DNA from 2 places in the Rhizobium sp. 01T417 genome. Region 1 is predicted to be linked to the other one. Evidence: predicted binding sites of a transcription regulator. Region 1 holds the regulator's gene; the other holds the start of a gene.
What was found. Region 1 encodes LexA, which represses DNA repair genes until DNA is damaged. Its sites were predicted from a motif close to TGTTCNNNNTGTGTTCNG; they were not measured.

Region 1 (3,415 bases):
CCTCGTCGCCGGTTTACGCGATCTGGTCAAGAAGGCCGCCGCACGAACATCCCTTGCTGCAGGTCGCCGCAGTAACGCCCGTCGTTTTCATCATATGCTTCTTTGGTGGCATCCTGCTGACCGCGATGATCGGCGGCTTCTCGACCGCGCTTTTCGCCGTCGAGCACTTCCACCGGCTCAACGCTTATGGTCTGCCGGCAAATCTCATGGCCATGCCGGTGGTCTCTTTCGTGGTGATGCCGATGGGCATGCTCGCTATGCTGCTGACACCTTTGGGCCTCGACGTCATTCCATGGAAAATTGCCGGTTTCGGGCTCGACATCGTGATCGCCATTGCCCAGATGGTCTCGACCTGGGCGGCAATATCGATATCGGCAGATTGCCGGGTTGGTATTTTCCTGTGGCGGTAGCAGGGTTCCTCTTACTTGCCCTTCTGCGCTCCAAGATCCGCTACCTCGGCGCTGGCATTGCGGCGCTGGCAACAGTGCTTGTTGTGGTTGCGCCGAGCGAACCGCCGCCCGACATGGTCATTGCCGAAGACGGCAATCTCGTCGCGATTGTGAGAGGACAAGTCCTTGCACCGAACCGGCCGCATCCGCCTGACTTCATTTTCGACCAATGGCGAATGGCGCTCGCCGCGGAGCTAGATCAACCACCGCAATTGTTGAAGGGTGTCAACGCTATCAGGCGGCGGGACATTCAAGGCAGATCGGAAAGGTTATCTGCCGTGGAATTGCGCAATGCCCGCGATGCGTTACGTCAGGCTGCGACGAGCGCTGAGAACCGATTTGTATGCCTGAAAGGCGTCTGGTGCACAGCCACGCACGATAGCGGCTACGTCGTGACGATCGTCGAAAATCCCGCTTACTTCGGCGCTGCCTGCGATACGGCCGATATCGTCGTGACACCCGCTCGCCTCCGCACGACGGGGTGTCGGTCGGGCGCACTTTTGTTCACCGGCGAAAACTTGCGTCGCTTTGGTGCCGCTGAGGTAAGGATCGACGATCAAGGTAGCCCCGTCGTCACGACGGCCTATACGAGGCTCGACCGCCCTTGGATCCGCCATCGGGCGTATAATTGGCGAAGCGGCACCTTTGACGGCGAGCCGCTTGCCTTCAATGATAGCGGCGAATGAGGCCGACAAGCTTGCCCTGGACCTTGACACGGTCAGGCCCGAAAATGCGCGTCTCGTAAGCCGGGTTTGCCGCCTCAAGTGCGATGGAGGCGCCTTTCCGGCGGAAGCGCTTGAGCGTCGCTTCCTCATCATCGACAAGCGCAACAACGATGTCGCCGGCATTGGCGGTGCTGCCGTTGCGGATGATTACCGTGTCGCCATCAAAGATGCCGGCCTCGATCATCGAGTCGCCCTTGACCTCAAGCGCATAGTGCTCGCCTGGGCCAAGCATGTCCGCCGGAACCGTGATGTCATGGGTATTGTTCTGAATTGCCGAAATCGGTACGCCGGCAGCAATCCGTCCCATGACCGGTACAGAGGCAGGACCGCCGTTGTCAGCCTGCGGCGCTGGCTTCGGCGCCACAACTGGCTGTGGTTTGCCGAGGCTGCCTTCGATAACGCTCGGCGAAAAACCGCGGCGGGGCTGCAGGCTCGGGTTATATGCCTCGGGCAGTTTGATGACTTCCAGAGCGCGGGCTCGATTCGGCAGTCGGCGAATGAAGCCCCGTTCCTCCAGCGCGGTAATCAGGCGGTGGATGCCTGACTTCGACGCGAGGTCCAAGGCATCCTTCATTTCATCAAAAGAAGGGGGGACACCGGACTCCTTCATTCGCTCGTGAATGAAGAGAAGAAGCTCCTGTTGCTTGCGCGTCAGCATCGAAGTTGAACCCCAGAGTCGTGAAACAAAGCCAGAACAGACACTATATGTTCCATATGTGTTCCGCAAGTACCTAAATTTTCGTAAAACTTGCCTGCAACTTGCTGAGTTTTTGCGTCTCATTTGACCGAAAGCGTAGAAGGGGGTTGCATTGTCCTGTTGCCCGGCGCACATCTTCGCAAATTCCGGAGAAGTTGCCATGAGCGAAGCGCATCCGCTGGACCACATCGTGCTGCCGGTTCCAAATATCAGGCTCTCGCGCGAGCGTCTCGGAAAGCTGGGATTCACCGTCGCGCCCGACGCCCGGCACCCGTTTGGGACCGAGAATGCCTGCATATTCTTCGCCGACGAAACTTATCTGGAGCCTCTCGGGGTCGCCAATGCCGAACTGCATGAAGCTTCGGCGCAGAAAGGCAATGTCTTCACCGCGCGGGACCGTGCCTTTCGATTCCGATGTGGAGACGATGGGCTGTCTGCCGTGGTCTTTGCGACGGCGGATGCCGATCGCGACCATGCCCGGTTTCTGTCCGAAAAGATCAATGGCGGCGAGATGCTGCAGTTCGAGCGGCCGATGAAGATGCCCGATGGCTCGGAGGTGACGGCTGCATTTAAGCTCGCCTTTGCAGTTGACCTGCGCGCTCCAGATTTCTTTTTCTTCACATGCCAACGTGTCAACCCGCTGCCAGCCGACCGGAAAGCCCTGCAAGTGCATGCAAATGGGGTGGTTGGGATCGCAGAGATCGTGCTTGGGGCACCCGACCCCAAGGCGTTTGGACCATTCCTGCGCGCCGCCGCCCACAGCTTGGGAACGACCAATGAGGCCTTCGGTGTGAGCGTGACAACTCCGAATGCCAGAGTGAGTGTTCTCTCCCCGGATGGACTGGACGCCTACTTCGACATCCCTGCGCCTTCCGACGATCGCGGTCTGCGTGGTGTTGCCATCGTTTTCAAAGTAGGCGATCTCGCCGTGACAGAAGCGCAATTGGCTGCTAACGGGATGACCTATACGCGCAAGAACAATCGAATTCTGGTGAAGGCCGCGCCCGGACAGGGCGCTCTCTTCGCCTTCGAGGAGAAACGATGAGCCAGACAAATTCCGAAGTCGTGGTCGGCGAAGGCGCCGGCCGCGTCACCTTTTCGAATTCCGGCAAGCTGTCGCTGATTGCCGGGCCTTGTCAGATGGAGAGCCGCGAGCATGCCTTCATGGTCGCCGGTGTGCTGAAGGAACTCTGCGACAAGCTTGGTCTCGGCCTCGTCTACAAGTCCTCCTTTGACAAGGCGAACCGGACGTCGCTGTCAGCGCAGCGCGGTATCGGCCTCGAAACGGCGCTTGAAGTGTTCGCCGATCTCAAGAGGGAATACGGCTTTCCTGTCCTGACCGACATTCATACCGAAGAGCAGTGTGCCGAGGTGTCCACCGTCGTCGACATCCTGCAGATCCCAGCTTTCCTCAGCCGTCAGACCGACCTGCTCGTTGCCGCCGCCAAGACCGGCCGCGTCATCAACGTCAAGAAGGGGCAGTTCCTCGCGCCCTGGGACATGAAGAACGTTCTCAACAAGCTGAATTCGAGCGGAAATCCGAA
Region 2 (3,415 bases), on a different contig from region 1:
TGATCGGCTGAGAGTCGGAATCCGCCTTGACGATCTGCGGCGCATCCGCCTCTTCGGGAAGACGGTCGGCAATACGGCCGATGGCATCTCGCACGTCGTTTGCCGCTACCGCGAGATCGACGGAGTCAGAGAATTCGAGCGTCACCCGGCTCTGGCCGAACTGAGAACTGGAGGAAATGGATTTGAGGCCGCTGACGCGTGCGGCAGCGCCCTCGATCACCTTCGTCAGTTCCTGGTCGATAGTCTGTGGCGAGGCACCGTCGAAAGTCGTGCGCACCGTCACCACGGGTCGGTCGACATCGGGCAGTTCGCGCACTTCGATCCCGGCATAGGCTGCAAGGCCGGCAACGATCATCAGGGCGTTGAAGACAAGCGCAAGGATCGGGCGCCTGACAAACAGCGCGGTGAAGGTCTGTTTGCCGGAAGCCGGCTTCTCCTGCATCTCGGTCACGGTCATTGCGTGACTGGCTCCGAATTCGACGCCACTTCGCCGGCCACCCGTACCGCGCCACCTTCACGGACACGCTGCAGCCCTTCGGTGACGATTGCATCGCCATCGTCCAGATCGGCCTTGACGAGAATATAGTCGGGATTGCGCTGCACGATGCTGACACGCACCTTGCCGGACTTGCGGTCGACGACCTGCCAGACGAACGCGCCTTGCGAATCCCACTGGACTGAGAGCGGATCGACCGCGGGATACTGGTCGCCGCCAAACCTCATCCCGACATTGAACGACATGCCGGCGCGCAGTTCGTCCGATGCGTTGTCGATCCGGGCCCGCACGCGCATTGTCCGGCTGGCGGCGTCAATGCGGTTGTCGATTGCCTCGACCGCGCCCGAGAATACCCGACCTGGCCGTGCCACCGACGTTGCCTCCACGGGCTGGCCGACCGTGATCGTGTTGGCGAAGCGTTCCGGCACCCAGTAGTCGACCAGGATTTCGGTCCGGTCGTCGAGGGTCGCGACCGGTGTCGTCGTCGAAACGTTGTCGCCGACGTTGACCGGGATGATGCCGACAATGCCATCGATCGGCGCGACAATGCTGCGACGCTCGAGATTGAGTTCGGCGGCCTGCAGTTGAAGGCGTGCGCCTTGCTCGGCGATTTCGGCATCGAAGACATCCATGCGCGACACGCTGGATTTGATGTTGTGGTAGAGGCTGGATTTCTCGACGGCGCTTTTCAGCGCCACATCGGCCTGACCGCGAGCGATGACCTGCTCTTCGCTGTCTAGCTTTGCAAGCACCTGCCCCTTGGTGATCCTGTCGCCCGACTTGATCAGGATCTCGCGAATTGTCCCGCTTGCCTGCGGCATCACCACCACGGAGCGGATGGCGTCGCCCGTGCCGATGGCACTCAGCCGATCATTGACGACACCACGAACGACGGCCTGCGTGGCGACCAGAACGGGCGCGTTTGCTCCGCCGCTGCGACGTCTCGATTGCCCTTCCTCGCTCCCCACCGGCTTCGGTACAGCCTCACCGGGCGCCAGCTTTGAAACCTCTGAAAAGCCGGCCTTCCGTAGCGTCTCGCCAGCCCCTGGCACGAAGAAAACCCATCCAGCAAAGCCGGCCGCAATCACGACAAGGCAAACTATAAACTGCTTCCAAAATGGCATTCACGTCTCCAGAGGGACTCGAGGCTAGTCCAGGGTCTATCGAAAGAGGCGTTCGCAGGACAAATTGCCGCGCGTCTGCGACAATATTGTCTCTTTGCCGATCACCAGCAAGCGAATTGGTCCGGCATTACTGAATTGTAATTCAAGACTGAGTTACTGTCAGGCAACTCTCGACCGCCGCCTGCCGTGTTGTAGAATTTCATCGTCAACGTCAAATGACGGTTTTGTTTTCTGAGTTCTATTGACGATGTTTGCGCGCGACCGAGCCCGCCCTTACAGCGCACTGGGCAATTCCCGGGCAGGCCTGCTCGAATGCACTGCATAAGCTGAGGACAGCGGGTGCGGGGCGGAATGAAAGCAGAACATCTTTTCTGGTCTTTCGATCCCGAATCACTACATTACGCGCCATGAGCAATAGTTTCGACGATATCCCCTTCTTCGATGAAGAGCCGGGCGAGCCGCCGCGCAAGCAGCCGACCCCTGCCGCTCCAGCCGCCGGAGGGCTCGCCGCCCGTGCCATGGCAGCTCGCGATGGCGGCAGGCGCCCCGATTATCTTTCCGGCCTGAACCCTGAACAGACCGAAGCCGTCGAGACACTGGAAGGCCCCGTACTCGTGCTCGCCGGTGCGGGCACCGGCAAGACGCGCGTGTTGACGACGCGCATCGCCCATATCCTGAACACTGGACGCGCTTTCCCCTCGCAGATCCTTGCCGTGACCTTCACCAACAAGGCCGCCCGCGAGATGAAGGAACGTATTGCCGTGCTCGTCGGCGGCGCCGTCGAGGGCATGCCCTGGCTCGGCACCTTTCACTCGATCGGCGTCAAGCTTCTGCGCCGCCATGCCGAACTCGTAAACCTGCGCTCCGACTTCACGATCCTCGACACCGATGATGTCGTCCGGCTGATCAAGCAGCTGATCCAGGCGGAAGGCCTCGATGACAAGCGCTGGCCTGCCAAGCAGTTCGCCGGAATGATCGATGGCTGGAAGAACAAGGGCCTCGGCCCTGGCGACATTCCCGAGGGCGACGCCCGCGCCTTTGCCAACGGCAAGGGCCGCGAACTCTACTTTGCCTATCAGCAACGGCTCTCGACGCTGAACGCCTGCGATTTCGGCGATCTCCTGATGCACCCGATCGCGATCTTCCGGAAAAACCCGGATCTTCTCAAGGAGTATCACGGCCGCTTCCGCTACATCCTTGTCGACGAGTATCAGGACACCAACACAGCCCAGTACATGTGGTTGCGGCTGCTTGCCCAGCGCCCGAAGGGCGAGCCGCAGAACGTCTGCTGCGTCGGCGACGACGACCAGTCGATCTATGGCTGGCGCGGTGCCGAGGTGGACAACATCCTCCGCTTCGAGAAGGACTTCCCGGGCGCCAAGGTCATCAAGCTGGAGCGCAACTATCGTTCGACGGCGCATATCCTTGGCGCCGCCGGCCACCTGATCGCTCACAATGAAGGCCGCCTCGGCAAGACGCTTTTCACCGACCGCAGCGACCCCGATGACATCAAGGTCCAGGTGCACGCATCCTGGGATTCAGAGGTGGAAGCCAGGGAAATCGGCGAGGAGATCGAGCAACTTCAACGCGGCGGCGCCAATGGAAAGCGGCATTTGCTCAACGACATGGCGATCCTCGTGCGCGCCTCATTCCAGATGCGCGAGTTCGAAGACCGCTTCGTGACGCTCGGCCTCAACTACCGAGTCATCGGCGGCCCGCGCTTCTACGAGCGCCTCGAAATCCGCGATGCCATGGCCTACTTCCGCCTCGTCGCCCAGCCTGCCGACGACCTCGC

Region 2: a site for LexA is predicted at 1,968-1,985, ahead of AC1DPR_RS08275 (UvrD-helicase domain-containing protein). Genes of this name have one in related genera too.

The regions. Positions count from the first base shown of each region.
Region 1 covers NZ_JBFTQH010000022.1:2,101-5,515, forward strand. The annotation lists gene AC1DPR_RS20325 (ComEC/Rec2 family competence protein) at 54-410, shown strand; gene AC1DPR_RS20330 (hypothetical protein) at 401-1,135, shown strand; gene lexA (transcriptional repressor LexA) at 1,116-1,832, opposite strand; gene AC1DPR_RS20340 (VOC family protein) at 2,032-2,916, shown strand; gene kdsA (3-deoxy-8-phosphooctulonate synthase) at 2,913-3,415, shown strand, end outside.
Region 2 covers NZ_JBFTQH010000005.1:258,656-262,070, reverse strand. The annotation lists gene AC1DPR_RS08285 (efflux RND transporter permease subunit) at 1-457, opposite strand, end outside; gene AC1DPR_RS08280 (efflux RND transporter periplasmic adaptor subunit) at 454-1,620, opposite strand; gene AC1DPR_RS08275 (UvrD-helicase domain-containing protein) at 2,028-3,415, shown strand, end outside.